2 linked regions of the Streptomyces ficellus genome follow. The main gene of each other region encodes a partner of the protein of the gene in region 2 in a complex. Links are inferred from orthologs where the notes say so. Each region holds a gene or a part of one and is shown on either strand. Other genes may lie near its edges.

The links.
Region 1: the proteins of prfA (region 2) and EIZ62_RS14820 are in contact, whole or in part, in a crystal structure (PDB 2B3T), measured with the Escherichia coli proteins. The link is inferred for Streptomyces ficellus from one-to-one orthologs.

Annotation. Positions count from the first base shown.
Region 1 is NZ_CP034279.1:3,358,196-3,368,784, reverse strand. What follows is about bases 3,409-6,333. They hold EIZ62_RS14820 (putative protein N(5)-glutamine methyltransferase), read right to left. Parts: upstream 5,305-6,333; coding sequence 4,513-5,304; downstream 3,409-4,512. Other genes in these bases: EIZ62_RS14810 (DJ-1/PfpI family protein), read right to left, coding at 5,986-6,333; EIZ62_RS14815 (MarR family winged helix-turn-helix transcriptional regulator), read right to left, coding at 5,486-5,989; EIZ62_RS14825 (hypothetical protein), read right to left, coding at 3,409-4,117. In the rest of the region: EIZ62_RS14860 (hypothetical protein), read left to right, coding at 1-136; EIZ62_RS14855 (hypothetical protein), read left to right, coding at 244-510; EIZ62_RS14850 (PIN domain-containing protein), read left to right, coding at 507-917; EIZ62_RS14845 (SRPBCC family protein), read right to left, coding at 967-1,416; EIZ62_RS14840 (DUF397 domain-containing protein), read right to left, coding at 1,451-1,687; EIZ62_RS14835 (helix-turn-helix domain-containing protein), read right to left, coding at 1,684-2,520; EIZ62_RS14830 (hypothetical protein), read left to right, coding at 2,677-3,096; more of EIZ62_RS14825, read right to left, coding at 3,182-3,408; more of EIZ62_RS14810, read right to left, coding at 6,334-6,591; EIZ62_RS14805 (aspartate aminotransferase family protein), read left to right, coding at 6,800-8,212; EIZ62_RS14800 (GntR family transcriptional regulator), read left to right, coding at 8,279-8,959; EIZ62_RS14795 (hypothetical protein), read left to right, coding at 9,125-9,775; EIZ62_RS14790 (SLATT domain-containing protein), read right to left, coding at 9,826-10,581. UniProt on the Escherichia coli protein: Methylates the class 1 translation termination release factors RF1/PrfA and RF2/PrfB on the glutamine residue of the universally conserved GGQ motif, i.e. on 'Gln-235' in RF1 and on 'Gln-252' in RF2.
Region 2 is NZ_CP034279.1:2,297,491-2,302,481, forward strand. The notes cover bases 2,192-4,991. They hold prfA (peptide chain release factor 1), read right to left. Parts: upstream 4,232-4,991; coding sequence 3,152-4,231; downstream 2,192-3,151. Other genes in these bases: prmC (peptide chain release factor N(5)-glutamine methyltransferase), read right to left, coding at 2,209-3,090; rpmE (50S ribosomal protein L31), read right to left, coding at 4,336-4,554; EIZ62_RS09735 (LCP family protein), read right to left, coding at 4,687-4,991. Outside these bases: EIZ62_RS09705 (serine hydroxymethyltransferase), read right to left, coding at 1-794; EIZ62_RS09710 (arsenate reductase/protein-tyrosine-phosphatase family protein), read right to left, coding at 898-1,536; EIZ62_RS09715 (L-threonylcarbamoyladenylate synthase), read right to left, coding at 1,533-2,180. UniProt on the Escherichia coli protein: Peptide chain release factor 1 directs the termination of translation in response to the peptide chain termination codons UAG and UAA.

The sequences.
Region 1 (10,589 bases), 1.1 Mb from region 2 along the record:
CGTCTGCGGCGCGCCGGTGCCCGAGGGGGCCTCCTGCACCCGCTGTGCCCCCGCCACGCCCGCCGTCGCCGGGTTCGTCGCGGCGGCACTGCGCGGCGGCGCGTCGGTCCGGCAGGTCCTGCGCCGCCGCCGCTGAGAACTCCCGGCCGCCGACCGGCGGCCGGGTCCATCGAAAAGAAACGGAGTGCCATGACCATCGCACTCGAACGCCCCGAGGTGGTATACCGCCGGTATACTGTCACCGTGGCAGATACGACGATCAAGGTTGACCCGGCGGTACGTGACCGTCTCCAGGAGCTCGCCCGGGATCGCGGCATCACCATGCGCGACCTGGTCGCGCAGCTCGCCGGTGCGACGCCGACCAAGGAAGAACTGGCGCAGCGGCGCGAGGAGACCAAGGCGTACGTCGAGGAGCACTTCCTCGGCGGGCCCTACACGGAGCAGGACGCGTCGGCCGGGCAGCAGCTCTGGGCGGACGTGGTCTCCGGGCGCGTCGGGGAGGTCCAGTGAAGAAGGACCAGTACCCGCTGCCGCGCGCGATCGTCTTCGACGACACCGCCGTGCTGGCGCTCGGCGCCGGCAACCGCATGGCATCGCGCCTCGTCGTCGAGGCCGAGAATGACGCCACCCTGAGGATCTACATCCCGGCCCTGTCCCTGACCGCCGCCGAGAGCGAACGGGCGGGCGTCGCGGAACACGTGGGCGCCCTGCCGTCCGTGGACATCACCGGTCTGGACTTCTCCGGCGCTGCGGCGGTCGGCAAGCGCCTGCGCGTCCATGGCGACGAGTGGAGCAGTGCGCACGCCGTGCACCTGGCCCAGCCCTCGGTGGAGTGGCCTCGGGGCCGACCGGTACTCAGCGCCGACCCCAAACGCTACCGGGGGACCGGCGTGCGGGTGATCGCCATCGAGAAGTAGGCCCGCCGACGACTGTGGGGCCCGGAGCGCGCCCGGGCCCTGTGGCCGACTACGGGCGTGCCTCCAGGATGTCCTTGAGGTGCTGCTCGTTCTTCGGCAGTTCCTTCTTCACATGCGGGCGGACCATCAGCGGCACGAGCACCTTCCCGATGCCGTGCGACTCGAAGTCCAGGTCCAGCGTCACGCGCGACCGCTCGCCGTCGCCGATCGGCTCGACCGTCCCCTGCACATGGCCCCGGACAGGGCCGTCGATCCCGTCCATACGGAAGCGCCGAGGCGGGTCGTACTCGCTCATCTCCATGGTCATCGGCATCCGCCGACGGCCCATCTGCCGGGTCACCATGACCCGGGAGCCCAGGCCGCCGGTGGGGCCGCCTCCGGCCGGGGTGACCGACAGGGCGCTCTCCTGCCACTCGGGCATGTGGGAGGTGTCGGTCAGATAGGAGAAGACGTCCTCGGGACGACGCGAGATCTCGACGCTCTGCCTGATCGCGGACATGTCGCCCCCTTTCAGGTGATTCCTACTGATAACCCTACTCGGCCCAGTCGAGGAAGGACCCCCAGGCCGCCGGGGTGACGGCGAGGACGGGACCGCCCGGGTTCTTGGAGTCACGGACGCGCACGGTGTGGGGGCAGGCGGCCACCTCGACGCAGTCGCCGCCGCTGGAGCTGCTGTACGAGGACGTACGCCAGTCGAAGGCCACTTCGACGCACTCGCCACCGCTGGGGCTGCTGTAGCTGGACTTGAACCACCGCAGGGTGCTGGTCATCTCGCCTCTCCTGCCAACCGCTCGATGAGGCCCAGTGATTCACGTGGATCCAGGGCCTGTGCTCGGATCCTCGCATACCGCTGGCCGTAGCTGCTGACCTTTGTGGGCTCCTTGATCAACAGGCTTTCGTCCTGGGGTTCCAGGTACGCGAGGTGAGAGTGTTCCGGGGTTTCGATCAGTGTCATGCCGCCGTATGCGCCAGCGTGCTCCCCGCTCAGCCCGCAGTCCAGTGGCAGCACCTGAACCGTCACGTTCCGCCTCCGCGCGCACTCCGCGAGATGCAGCAACTGCCCCCGCATGACCTCCGCACCGCCGATCGTGCGGCGCAGCACCGACTCCTCCAGCACCAGCTCGACCAGCGCCACCGGTTCCCGCTCGAACAGCTCCCTGCGCGCCATCCTCGCCTCGACCAGCTCCTCCACCCGCCGCTCCGGCAGCGGCGGGTACCCACCGCCGATCAGCGCCCGCGCGTACGCCTCCGTCTGGAACAGCCCGTGCACCACCAGCGTCGCGTACAGCGACAGGCTCACCGCCTTCTGCTCCAGCAGCGCGTAGTTCTTGAACTGCTCCGGATACTTGTCCAGCCGGACATACAGCCGCGCCTGCTCGAACAGGCCCAGTCCGTCGCCCAGCACCTTCTCCAGCTGCTCCAGCATCGCGTCGCTCGCCGGCTGGGCGCAGGTCTCCATGGCGCTCACCGCCGCGCCGGTGAAACCGATCTCCTTGCCGAGCTGGTCCTGTGTCCACCCTTTCCGGACGCGCATCTTGCGTGCCATGTCCGCCACGAGCCGCGTCGCCGGACCCGCCGTTTCCTTGTTCTCGGTCCGCGCCAAATTGCGTCACCGCCTCGATTCAACCGGTCTCAACCGGTCACAACCCGTCCCCGCCGAATTCGACTGCTGCCGGACGCCTTTTCCGCAGGTCAACGCGGTTTCTACGGGCTTCCGCAGTCGTGGAGAACGCTAGCCGTGGCGGTCCACGATGTCCCTGTGAATGCGTCAAATCGCCACCCACGAATCGAATGGATTCCGGCGTCCGGATTCCAACTCCGCAAGGCGGGCGTCCAATTCGACGCCGTACGCGTCGACGGGGACGACGGGCGCCGCGCCGCCGACCTCCTGGAGCACCTGACCGGCGGCGACCCGGGGCCCGTCGTCATCGAGGCGAACGGGCGCCGGGGCGTCTACTTCTTCCTCCCTCCGGGCAGCTCGGCGGGCCGTGCCTGGCCGTCCGGCGCGACACCGTTCAACGCCTGCCACGGCACGGTGAGCTATGTGCCGGTACCCGCGCTGCACGGGAACACCTGGCCCCTCAGCTGGCGCTGCCCGCCCCCTGCCGACGGCCGGTTCGTCCACCCCGCCCTGCTCCGCAGCACGGTGCTCGCCCTGGAACGCCTGCTGTCCTCTTGAGGTCACGGCTTCGCCCACCTGAGTCCGCACCGACCCGAAGTGGGCGACTGCCCTGCCCTGGTCAGCCGCAGGAGCGTCGATGGTGTCAGTCGCCCTGGCCGTACAGGCCGGCCAGCTCGGACCCGTCGGCCCAGTGGATGTTCGTGATCTTGTTGAGCGTGTTCGGGTCGCTCACGTACGGCTCGGCTCCGCTCTCGAAGAGCGCCCAGACGTGCTCGTTGCCGTTGGAGTTGCCGTACGCCAGGCCCTCCATCATCGAGGGGGCGCGCATGCAGAAAGCCGTCCCATCGGTGATGTCCGTCTCGTACGACGTGGGCCGCACCCACACGTTGCTGCGCTTGTCGCGGCCGTACGACGTGGCGAAGATGTACTTGTCGCCCACGACCGCCATGCCCTGGGTCTTCGCCGGCACCCAGCGCTTCTTGCCGGTGTACGTCAGCGCACCGGTGCTGCTCGTCGAGTACTGCCACATGCTTTCGTGGCTCGTGTCGGAGAAGTCGCCGGTCCACAAGGTGGTGCCCTCGCCACCGCCGAGTCCGAGGAACGAACCCTTGCCGGCGATGTCCTGCGTACCCTTCGGCTGGATCACCTTGTTCGTGTTGGCGCCCGCCAGCTCCGCACGCACGGTGGCGGTCGACCAGTACTTCACGCCGCCCTCGCCGCTGACGTACACGTGACCACCGGTCACGACTATGCCGCCCGCGTGGGTGTTGGGGATCAGCATGTGACCAAGGCTCTCGCCCCGGCGGGGGCCGCTCAGGGCGATGCCCCAGATCGCGCTCGCGCCGGAACCGCTCGAGTGGTACGCCGAGATCAGCAGGACGTCTTCGCTCGTCCCGTCCCAGTCGTTCCAGTACGCCAGACCCTGCGGAACGAACCCGCCGCTGTACAGACCCGGCGGCACGGCCACACTGTTGTGGAACGTGCTGTCGTACGTCTCGCCGGCGGACGGCCCGGGGTAGAAGTCCTGGGTTCCCGTCGTCGTACGGCAGTTGGCGTCCTCGGCCGCCGCCGATGCCAATGCCGATGCCGGTGCCGATGTAGAGGCCGATGCCGACTGTGCGGGAGCGGTCATAACGGCGGCACCAGCCACTAGCGCGGCGATCGCGATGGACGTCGTTATCCGGGTGGGCAGCATGTTGATTCCCCTTCGGGGTCGCGGGCATGGAGGTACTTGGGCGTGCTTGATCGCGCGTATGGTGCGCTCCCGCAAGCTAGATCCAACGTACATTCGTTCGCATATTGTCCAGTGCGTTGGCCACGAACGTTGACCGGGTCCTGCGATGTATCCGTGAATGTTCGGTGTCGGGGTTTTTCCGCACTTCAAACTCAACTGCCGCCGAATTTGCGCCTGTTACACCCTGGCCGGCACGAGTACCCCGAACCACCATCACACCGCCGTCTTCCGCCCGGACGTCACACCCGTACCGCGATGACCACCGTGGCGTACAGGTCCTCGCACGTCACCACATGCGCGGCCAGCCCGGCGGCGGCGACCACCCCGGTGGCGGCGGCGGCCTGGTGCTCGCTGGTCTCGAACAGCAGGCTCCCGCCCGGCGCCAGCCACCCGGGCGCTTCGGCGGCCACCCGGCGCAGCACGTCCAACCCGTCCGCGCCCCCGTCCAGCGCCACCCGCGCCTCGTGCACCCGCGCCTCGGCGGGCAGCAACTGCACCTCCTCCGTCGGGACGTACGGCACATTGGCCAGCAGTATGTCGACGCGGCCCCGCAGCGCCGCCGGGAGGGGGTCGTACAGGTCGCCCTCGTACACCCGCCCTCCCGCCGCGGTGACGTTCCGGCGGGCGCAGCGCACGGCGGCCGGGTCGATGTCGGCCGCGTGCAGTTCCGCCTCGCCCAGGGCCGAGACGAGGGCGGCGCCCAGCGCGCCGGTGCCGCAGCAGAGGTCCACCACCACGGGCCGCCGGGCCGGGGTGAGGGCCGCGGCCCGGGTGACGAGGAACTCGGTGCGTCGGCGCGGGACGAACACGCCGTCGTCCACGGCGACGCGCAGACCGTGGAACTCGGCCCAGCCCAGCACGTGTTCAAGGGGATGGCCGACGACGCGACGCTCGATCATGGCGTCGAGCTCGTCCGGCGTGCGGGCGGTGGACAGGAGCAACTCCGCCTCGTCCTCGGCGAAGACGCAGCCGGCGGCACGCAGCCTGGTGACGGTGGAGGAGAACGATACGGATACCGGTGTTGCTGACATGGGAAGCGCAAGCCTTTCGGGACGCCTGGGGGCGCTCCCGTGCGACTCGACGACCCGTGTCTACGAAGTGCGGGAGGGGAGAGCCCTGCCTGACCTGGCGTTGATGGGTCTCACCTCCTCGGTGGGTCTCCTGCGGAACGCGGCAACACTACCCGACGTCCGCCCGACGGCCGGTACTTCCTCAGGGACGCGCGGGCCCGCTTGAGGGCCCGCCCGCCGCCCCGCCCGAAGGCCCGGCCGTGAGGGAGTCCAGCGCCTCCGACAGCCGCTCCAGGACCCGTGCCGTCTCGGTGAAGGCCTCCACCCCCAGCTCGGCGGCGAGACGGGTCGCGAACTCGGCATGGCCCGGTTCTATGCGGGCGATCGTCCCCCGGCCCAACTGCGTCGGGGCGAGGAGCTTGGAGCGGCGGTGCGCCGGGTTCGGCCGGTACTCCGCCAGGCCCTCGTGGACCAGCAGGTCCGCGATCCGCTGCACGCTCTGCCGGGTGATGCCCATCGCGCGGGCGATCCCGGAGACCGGCAGCGGCTCGGACAGCACCGCCCCGAGGACCTGCCACCATGCGGCGGTGATCCCGGCCGGCCTGGCCAGCTTCTCGGAGACGCCGAGGAACTGGCCGTTCAGCCGGAACACCCCCAGCGCCGTCCGGCTGAGCAGGTCCTGGAGCTCCCTCTCGGCACGGCTCACGAGTTCAGCTCCTCGAAGGCGGCCGGGTCGGAGTCGTGGAACAGCCGGTACCAGGCGTCGAGCTTCGCGCCCTCGAACGCCCCCATCCTGCCCAGGACCTCGCGGGCGAAGGCCACCGGCTCCGTGGGCCCGGCCGTGATGAGGTCGCCGTCGGTGACCGCGTCCGTGTCGACGTAGTGCTCGCCGCCCTTGTAGCCCGTCGCCGCGAGGTAGAAGGAGACGGCGCTGGTGTGCGGCCGGTCGTCGAGCAGGCCCTCGCGAGCCAGGCCGGCGGTGGCCCCGCATATCGCGGCCACCGGCACACCCGCGTCGAGGAAGGCCCGCGCCGCGGTGGCGAAGGGCGCCAGGTCCTCGCTCGTGTCCCAGAGGTCGGCGCCCGGGAGGATCAGCAGCGCGCTGTCCTCGGGCCGCAGCTCGGCCAGGGCGAGGTCGGGGGTGATGCGCAGTCCGCCGACGCTGGTCACCGGGCCGGTGGTGGGCCCGACCGTGCGGATGTCGAACCCGCTGCGGGCCAGCCACGCGGTGGCGTGCCCCGTCTCCCAGTCGGCCAGCGTGTCGTAGATCGCGAGATGGACGGTCTTGCGCGTGTCGGTGCCGGACATGGAGTTCTCCCTGACTGGAGCGTCGGTGAAGCTGCGGTCGTGCCGATGACAGAATGCTGTCATGACGACAGTATGCTGTCAATGCCTTTCTCGGGCCCCCCATGCCTTTCAACGGGCCCCTCCGCCCGACACCCTGCCGACCTCCGCGCCTTCCGCCATACAAGATGGCCATACCGGCGCCCACCTGCGCGTCCTTACCCTGGGCGGCATGACCCCTCATGCCGCACCCGTCACCGCTGCCACCACCGCACCCGCCGCCCCGGGCGTTCCCGATCCCCAGGCCGGTGCAGCCGTTAAAGCCGCCGACCGCGCCCACGTCTTCCACTCCTGGTCCGCCCAGGGGCTGATCGACCCGCTCGCCGTGGCCGGCGCCGAGGGGGCGTACTTCTGGGACTACGAGGGGAACCGCTACCTCGACTTCACCAGCGGCCTCGTCTACACCAACATCGGCTACCAGCACCCCCGGGTCGTCGCCGCGATCCAGGAGCAGGCCGCGAAGCTGACGACCTTCGCGCCCGCCTTCGCCATCGACGTACGCTCCGAGGCCGCACGCCTCATCGCCGAGCGCACGCCGGGCGACCTCGACAAGATCTTCTTCACCAACGGCGGCGCCGAGGCGGTCGAGAACGCCGCCCGCATGGCCCGGCTGCACACCGGCCGCCCCAAGATCATGAGCGCCTACCGCTCGTACCACGGCGCCACCTCCACCGCGATCAACCTCACCGGCGACCCGCGCCGCTGGGCCTCCGACACCGCCTCCGCCGGCGTCGTGCGCTTCTGGGCGCCCTTCCTCTACCGCTCGCCGTTCTACGCCGAGACCGAGGCGCAGGAGTGCGAGCGCGCCCTGGCGCACCTCGAGGACACCATCGCCTTCGAGGGGCCGCAGTCCATCGCCGCGATCATCCTGGAGACCGTCCCCGGCACCGCCGGCATCATGACCCCGCCGCCCGGCTACCTCGCCGGCGTGCGCGAGCTCTGCGACCGGCACGGCATCGTGCTCGTCCTCGACGAGGTCATGGCGGGCTTCGGCCGCACCGGCGCCTGGTTCGCCGCCGACCACTTCGGCGTCGTCCCCGACCTGCTGACCTTCGCCAAGGGCGTCAACTCCGGGTACGTGCCCCTCGGCGGGGTCGCCATCTCCGAGAAGATCGCCGCCACCTTCGACAAGCGGCCCTACCCCGGCGGCCTCACCTACTCCGGGCACCCGCTCGCCTGCGCGGCCGCCGTCGCCACCATCCAGGTCATGGAGGACGAGAAGGTCGTCGAACAGGCCGCCCACCTCGGTGAGAACGTCCTCGGCCCCGGCCTGCGCGCACTCGCCGAGCGCCACCCCTCCGTCGGCGAGGTGCGCGGCCTCGGCGCCTTCTGGGCGCTGGACCTCGTCCGGAACAAGGAGACGCGCGAGCCGCTCGTCCCGTACAACGCGCAGGGCGAGGCCAACGCCCCCATGGCGGCCTTCGGCGCGGCCTGCAAGAAGAACGGCCTGTGGCCCTTCATCAACATGAACCGCACCCACGCCGTCCCCGCCTGCAACATCACCGAGGCGGAGGCCAAGGAGGGGCTCGCCGCCCTCGACGCGGCCCTCGCGGTCGCCGACGAGCACACCGAGCACACCGCGTAACCGCCTCAATGCGCCCCCTCCGGCTGGCTTAAGGTGTCCGGAACCGGACGGAGGGGGCCAGAAGCCATGCCCGCGAGCGGAGCTGTGACCCGCAACACCCTGCGACAGCAGGTGGCGGACGCGCTGCGTGACGAGGTGCTCGCGGGGCGTCTCCAGCCGGGCCAGGAATTCACGGTCAAGCACATAGCCGACCAGTACGGGGTGTCGGCGACGCCCGTGCGGGAAGCGCTGGTCGACCTCACCGCCCAGGGCCTGCTCGACTCCGACCAGCACAAGGGGTTCCGCGTCCACCGGTTCACCGTCGAGGACTACCGGGGCATGGTCGAGGCCCGCGCGCTGATCGTCGACGGCATCTTCCGCCGCCTGTGCGACCGGACCGGCGCCCTCCACGTCCACGGGGCGCCGCTCGTGTCGGTACGGCGCCGGGCGGAGGAGGCGGCGCGGGCGGCCCGCGCCGGGGACCTCGACATACTGATCGGCTACGACCTGCGGTTCTGGCGCGAGCTGAGCGGCTTCGTCGCCAACAGCTACATAGCCGACTTCCTCCACCGGCTGCGCGTCCAGGCCTGGGTGTTCGCGGTGCCCCACCTGCGCGCCGCCCGCGAGCCCGGCGCGTGGCTGTGGAACGGCCACGAGGAACTCGTCGACGCGGTGACGCTCGGCGACCCGGACGCCGTAATGGCGGTCGTCGACGCGTACAACGCGCACTCGATGCGGTGGGCCGACCACCTGGACGGGCGGCGCTGACGCCCCCTACCGCTCGTGCCGACGGCTCTTACCGCTCATGACGGGTGGGTAGGGGATGTGCACCCGAGCCGCACCCGACCGAGTCGCACCGAGCCGCACCCGAGCCGCACTAATCTGTCCCGGCCGTCTGCCGTAGCCGCCCAACTGAAGGAGAGCGAGTCTCCCTTGGCCTGTGACCTGTGGTTGGTCCCCCTCGTCGACGTGCTGTGCCACAGCCCCGACAACCCCTTCGCGGAAGAGATCGCCGCGTACGACAAGGCCCTCACCGAGGCCGGTCTGCCGACCGTGCCCGTCTTCGCCTACATGCCGGGCCTGTCCGGCGACGTCGCACCGGTCGCCGGTTTCGACTACGACGCCCTGCACTTCCTGCGCCGCGCCTACCTGCTCCAGATCTGCGGTCTCGCCGTCACCCCGGTCGACGAACTGGGCGGCGACTACGAGCAGCTGCTCGAGATGTTCGAGTCGACGGCCCAGCAGTCACACCTCGTGTGGCACTACGACCACGCGGGCGCGTACGTCCCCGTCGACTTCCCCGCTCCGCTGTCCAACGACGAGCTGCTGGCGGGCGGCGGTCCGCTCGGCTCCGCCCAGGGGCTGCTGCGCGAACTGGAGTACGTCGCGCCGTCGATCGGCATCGACCCCGCCAACCCGCCCGCCGCGCCCCACCCGCCGGAACGCCCGACGGCCCTGGAGGAGCCCGCCGGGCCGGTCCCGTACGACGACAGCCCCTTCGCCCGCGAACGGCACGTGTGGCTCGGCCTGCACGCGGCGGCCACCCGCAGCCTCGCACAGGGCTCGATGATCATCTTCAGCTGACCGCCCGGCGGACCCGGGGGACATCCCGGGCCCGCCGCGCCCCCCGCGGTTCAGCGGGGCTCCGGCGGGCGCTGGCGGGGCATGTTGGGGCGGGTGCCCGGCGGGAGCGGGAAGCGCCCGGAGGGGTGAGCGCCGGCCCCCTCCGGGCGGGGCGGCGCGTACGACAGCGTCGACTGCGTCACCAGCGGCGCCGGGCCGGACCGGAACTCCACCATCCAGTCCGCCGTCTCCGCCCGCACCAGCTCCGTCACGTCCTCCGAGAAGCGGCGCAGCACCCCCAGGCACCGCTCCGCCGCCTCGCTCGCCGTGCCCTCCGTGGGGCCCAGCACCTCCCGGATGTTCTCCGCCGCCCAGTCGAACTGGAGCGCCTGGAGACGCCGCTGCACGGCCTGCGCCGTCGCCACGTCCCGCATCCAGCCGGACGTGAACCCGAAGTACCGGTCGCAGGCCAGGCACGCGGCGCCCAGCAGCAGGGACACGTACCCCCAGCCCGCAGCCCCCTCCAGCGCGCCCGTCAGGTCCAGCAGCGGCAGCCCCGCCCCCGCGACCGCGCCCAGCGCCGTACCGATCCGCAGGGCCCGGGCCCCGAGCCGCTTCGACGCCCGGTCCGCCAGGTACCAATCGGCCGTGCGCAGCGCCTGGTCCTCCACCCACCGGTAGAGCTCGTCCAGCCGCTCCGCCGGCTCGCCCCAGTCGCCGAGCGGGAACGGCCGCCCGCTCAGATCGCCGCCGGGGCCGCCGTACCTGCCCTGGCGGTCGCCCTCCCCCCGGGCCGGGCCCCCGGGCTGCATCTCCGGCTGGCTCACCGGGGCAC
Region 2 (4,991 bases):
ACGCGCTCGGCGAGCTCCGCGCCACACAGCAGGAGACCGCCGCGCGGACCGCGCAGCACCTTGTGCGTCGTCGCGCAGACGACGTCGGCGTACGGGACGGGGCTGGGCGCCGCGCCGCCGGCCACCAGCCCGATGGGGTGCGCCGCGTCCGCGATCAGGCAGGCCCCGACCTCGTCGGCGATCTCCCGGAACGCGGCGTAGTCGATGTGCCGGGGGTACGAGATCGAGCCACACACGACCGCCTTCGGGCGGTGCTCGTGCGCGAGGGCCCGGACCTGCTCGTAGTCGATGAGCCCGGACTCGGCGTCCACGCCGTACGGCACGAAATCGAACCAGCGGCCGGAGAAGTTCGCCGGCGACCCGTGCGTCAGGTGGCCCCCGTACGCCAGGCCCATCGCCAGCACGGTGTCGCCGGGCCGCAGCAGGGCCGCGTACGCCGCGAGGACGGCGGAGGAGCCGGAGTGCGCCTGCACGTTCGCGTGCTCGGCCCCGAACAGTTCGGTGGCCCGCCGCACGGCGATCCGCTCGGCGGCGTCCGCGTACTCACAGCCACCGTGGTGGCGGGCGCCGGGATAGCCCTCGGCGTACTTGTTGGCGAGCGGTGAGCCGAGCGCGGCGAGCACGGCGGGCGAGGCGAAGTTCTCGGCGGCGATCAGCTGGAGGCCGTCGGCCTGCCGCGCCCCCTCCCCCGCCAGGACGTCGGCGATCTCGGGATCCCGCCGTCGCAGGACGTCGGCATCCGCCTCGTACGCATCTCTCGTCGTCCGCACCTCGGCGGCAGCGGTGACCGGCATCAGTGGCTCCAGGCGTGGACGGGCCCCGTCACCCCCAATGTAGGCCCGCCCCCACCGAAACGCCCCGCCGGCGCCACGCGTGCTGCGGGGCGGGCGCCACGGCTCAATGCCGGGTCGGCACCCCTGTCAGGGCCGTGACCACCGGGTCCAGGGCCTGGTTGATCTCGTCGCCGACGGAGCGGAAGAAGGTGATGGGCGCGCCGTACGGGTCGTTGACCTCGTCCGCGTCCGCGCTGGGGGCGAGGAGCCAGCCGCGCAGCGCCGCGGCGGCGCGGACCAGGGCGCGGGCGCGTTCGACCATGCCGTCGTCGCGGGGGTCCGGCAGCGTGGCCGGATCTATCGCCCGGACCAGCCGGGTGAACTCCTTCAGCGTGAACGTCCGCAGCCCCGCCGAGTGGCCCATCGAGATGACCTGCGCGCGGTGGTCGCGGGTCGCCGTCAGCACCAGGTCGGCGCGGATGACGTGCTCGTCGAGCAGCTCGCGGCCGACGAAGCCGCTCGCGTCCGCGCCGAAGTCGGCGAGGACGATCTCGGCGTTGGCCTCCATGGGGGCGCCCTCGTGGCCCCAGGTGCCGGCGCTCTCCACGATCAGGCCGCCGCCCATCGGGTCGCCCAGGCGGTCGCACAGGGCATGGCGGGTCAGCCGCTCGGTGATGGGCGAGCGGCAGACGTTGCCGGTGCTGACGTGGAGGATGCGGAACGCGTTATCCGTGCCTATGCCACGCCCCTCAGGGGCGGTCAATTGGCCACCTCGAGGTCGGGTACCACCTTGCGCAGCTCGTCGACGGACAGGGCGCCCGCACGCAGCAGGACCGGGACCTCGCCGGTGACGTCGACGATCGACGACGGGACGATGCCGGGGGTCGGGCCGCCGTCCAGGTACACGGACACGGAGTCGCCGAGCATGCCCTGCGCGGCGTCGCAGTCCTCCGGCGCGGGGTGCCCGGTCAGGTTGGCGGACGAGACGGCCATCGGGCCGACCTCGGTGAGCAGCTCGATGGCGACGGGGTGCAGCGGCATGCGGATGGCGACGGTGCCGCGGGTGTCGCCGAGGTCCCACTGGAGCGACGGCTGGTGCCGGGCGACCAGCGTCAGGGCGCCGGGCCAGAAGGCGTCGACCAGCTCCCACGCCTGCTCGGAGAAGTCGGTGACGAGGCCGTGCAGGGTGTTCGGGGAGCCGATCAGCACGGGGGTGGGCATGTTGCGGCCGCGCCCCTTGGCCTCCAGCAGGTCCGCGACGGCCTCGCCGCTGAAGGCGTCCGCACCGATCCCGTACACGGTGTCGGTGGGCAGCACGACGAGCTCGCCGCGGCGGACGGCGGACGCGGCCTCACGCAGGCCGGTCGTGCGGTCGGTCGCGTCGTTGCAGTCGTATCGCCGTGCCATCAGGGGGCCTCCTCGTACACGTGCTCTGTCATGGCGTCGCCTTGCGCGCGGTCGCGAAGCGCGGGCGGTTGTTGAGGTCGGGGTGGTCGGCGGCGTCCGCCCAGCCGGCCTCCTCGTTGAAGATCCACGGGACCTGGCCGCCCTGGGTGTCGGCGTGCTCGATGACGACGAGGCCGCCGGGGCGCAGCAGCCGGTGGGCGGTGCGCTCGATGCCGCGGATGGTGTCGAGGCCGTCCTCGCCGGAGAAGAGCGCCATCTCCGGGTCGTGGTCGCGGGCCTCGGGCGCGACGTACTCCCACTCGGTGAGGGGGATGTACGGGGGGTTGGAGATGACCAGGTCGACCTGGCCGTCGAGCTCGGGGAGGGCCGTGAGGGCGTCGCCCTGGTGGACGGTGACCCTGGACCCCTCGGCGTTCTTCCGCGTCCACACCAGGGCGTCCTCGGACAGCTCCACGGCGTGCACGCGCGAGCGCGGCACCTCCTGGGCCATGGCGAGCGCGATGGCGCCGGAGCCGGAGCACAGGTCGACGATGAGCGGCTCGACGACGTCCATGGCCCGTACGGCGTCTATGGCCCAGCCGACGACCGACTCGGTCTCGGGGCGCGGCACGAAGACGCCGGGCCCGACCTGGAGCTCCAGGTACCGGAAGAACGCCCGCCCGGTGATGTGCTGGAGCGGTTCGCGGGCCTCGCGGCGGGCGACGGTCTCCCAGTAGCGGGCGTCGAAGTCCGCGTCCTTGACGTTGTGCAGCTCGCCCCGCTTGACGCCGTGCACGAACGCGGCGAGCTCCTCGGCGTCGAAACGCGGGGAGGGCACGCCCGCGTCGGCCAGCCGCTGGGTGGCCTGGGCCACCTCGGCAAGCAGCACACTGCGAGGGCTTGGGGGTCGCCCCCCAATATGTTGCTGCACGCTGGTCCTCCGGGCTGAGCGGGTGTGTGTGGTGCGGTCGGTCGTTACGGGGCGGCGGGTGTCACTGGGCGGCGGCGAGCTTGGCCGCGGAGTCGGCGTCGACACACGCCTGGATGACGGGGTCGAGCTCTCCGTCGAGCACCTGGTCCAAGTTGTACGCCTTGAAGCCGACCCGGTGGTCCGAGATGCGGTTTTCCGGGAAGTTGTACGTCCGGATCTTCTCGGACCGGTCGACGGTGCGCACCTGGCTGCGGCGCGCGTCGGCGGCGTTCTTCTCGGCCTCCTCCTGGGCGGCGGCGAGCAGCCTGGAGCGCAGGATGCGCATGGCCTGCTCCTTGTTCTGGAGCTGGCTCTTCTCGTTCTGGCATGAGGCGACGATGCCGGTCGGGAGGTGGGTGATGCGGACGGCGGAGTCGGTGGTGTTGACCGACTGGCCGCCGGGGCCGGAGGAGCGGTAGACGTCGACGCGCAGGTCGTTGGCGTGGATCTCGACGTCGATCTCCTCGGCCTCGGGCGTCACCAGGACACCGGCGGCGGAGGTGTGGATGCGGCCCTGCGACTCGGTGGCGGGCACGCGCTGCACGCGGTGCACGCCGCCCTCGTACTTCAGCCGGGCCCAGACGCCCTGGCCGGGCTCGGTGGCGCCGTTGCCGCCCTTGGTCTTCACGGCGACCTGGACGTCCTTGTAGCCGCCCAGCTCGGACTCGGTGGCGTCGATGATCTCGGTCTTCCAGCCGACGCGTTCGGCGTACCGCAGGTACATGCGCAGCAGGTCGCCGGCGAACAGGGCGGACTCGTCGCCGCCCGCGCCGGCCTTGACCTCGAGGATGACGTCCTTGTCGTCGCTGGGGTCGCGCGGGACGAGCAGCAGCCGCAGCTTGTCGGTCAGCTCCTCGCGCTGCTTCTCCAGCTCCTTGACCTCGGCGGCGAAGTCCGGGTCGGTGGCGGCGAACTCGCGGGCCGTCTCGATGTCCTCGCCGGTCTGCTTCCAGGAGCGGTACGTGGTGACGATCGGGGTCAGCTCGGCGTAGCGCTTGTTGAGCTTGCGGGCGTTGGCCTGGTCGGCGTGGACCGACGGGTCGGCAAGCTTCTTCTCGAGATCGGCGTGCTCGCCGATCAGTTCCTCGACCGCCTCGAACATCTCCGGGCTCCTGGTATCGCGAAATGGCTGCTGTGGAAGACGGCAAAGCGCCGGTCCCGGCCACCCCGTCAGGCGGGGCGGCCGGAGACCGGCGCAGTGGCTCGCTACTTGGCGGCAGCCTTCTTGCCGAAGCGGGCCTCGAAGCGGGCCACGCGGCCACCGGTGTCGAGGATCTTCTGCTTGCCCGTGTAGAACGGGTGGCACTCGGAGCAGACCTCGGCGCGGATGGCGCCGCTCTGGATCGTGCTGCGGGTGGTGAACGACGCGCCACAGGTGCAGCTGACCTGCGTCTCGACGTACTCGGGGTGAATCTCGCGCTTCAAGGTGTCTCCTAGTTTCGGGAGGGCGCCGGGTCGCTCGTGCGGGCTGCGCGTGCGTGAACCGGGGCCGACGTACCAGTCTGCCAGGACCGGCCGTATCTCCCAAAACCGGGGGGTGGCCGAATCTATTCCGGGCTACTTGACCACGCCCGCGGCGCTGCCGGTGGCGGCGTCCTTCGTCGCCGAGGCGGGGATCGGCCGGTCGGCCTTGAGGGCCGCCCAGACCTGCTGGGACTGGTTCTTCAGCGGGACGACGCGGTTGAGGTCGGCCGGGTCGTACCGTACCGGGAGCGTGATCATGTGGACGTCGTCGGCGCCGAGCTGCTTCAGTCCGCCCGCGAAGTCGGACAGCTCCTTGACGCTGTCGAGCTCGGAGTCGGGCTTGATCGCCTTGGTGGCGGTGTCGGCGAGGTTCCACAGCTTCTTGGGGCTGGTGAAGA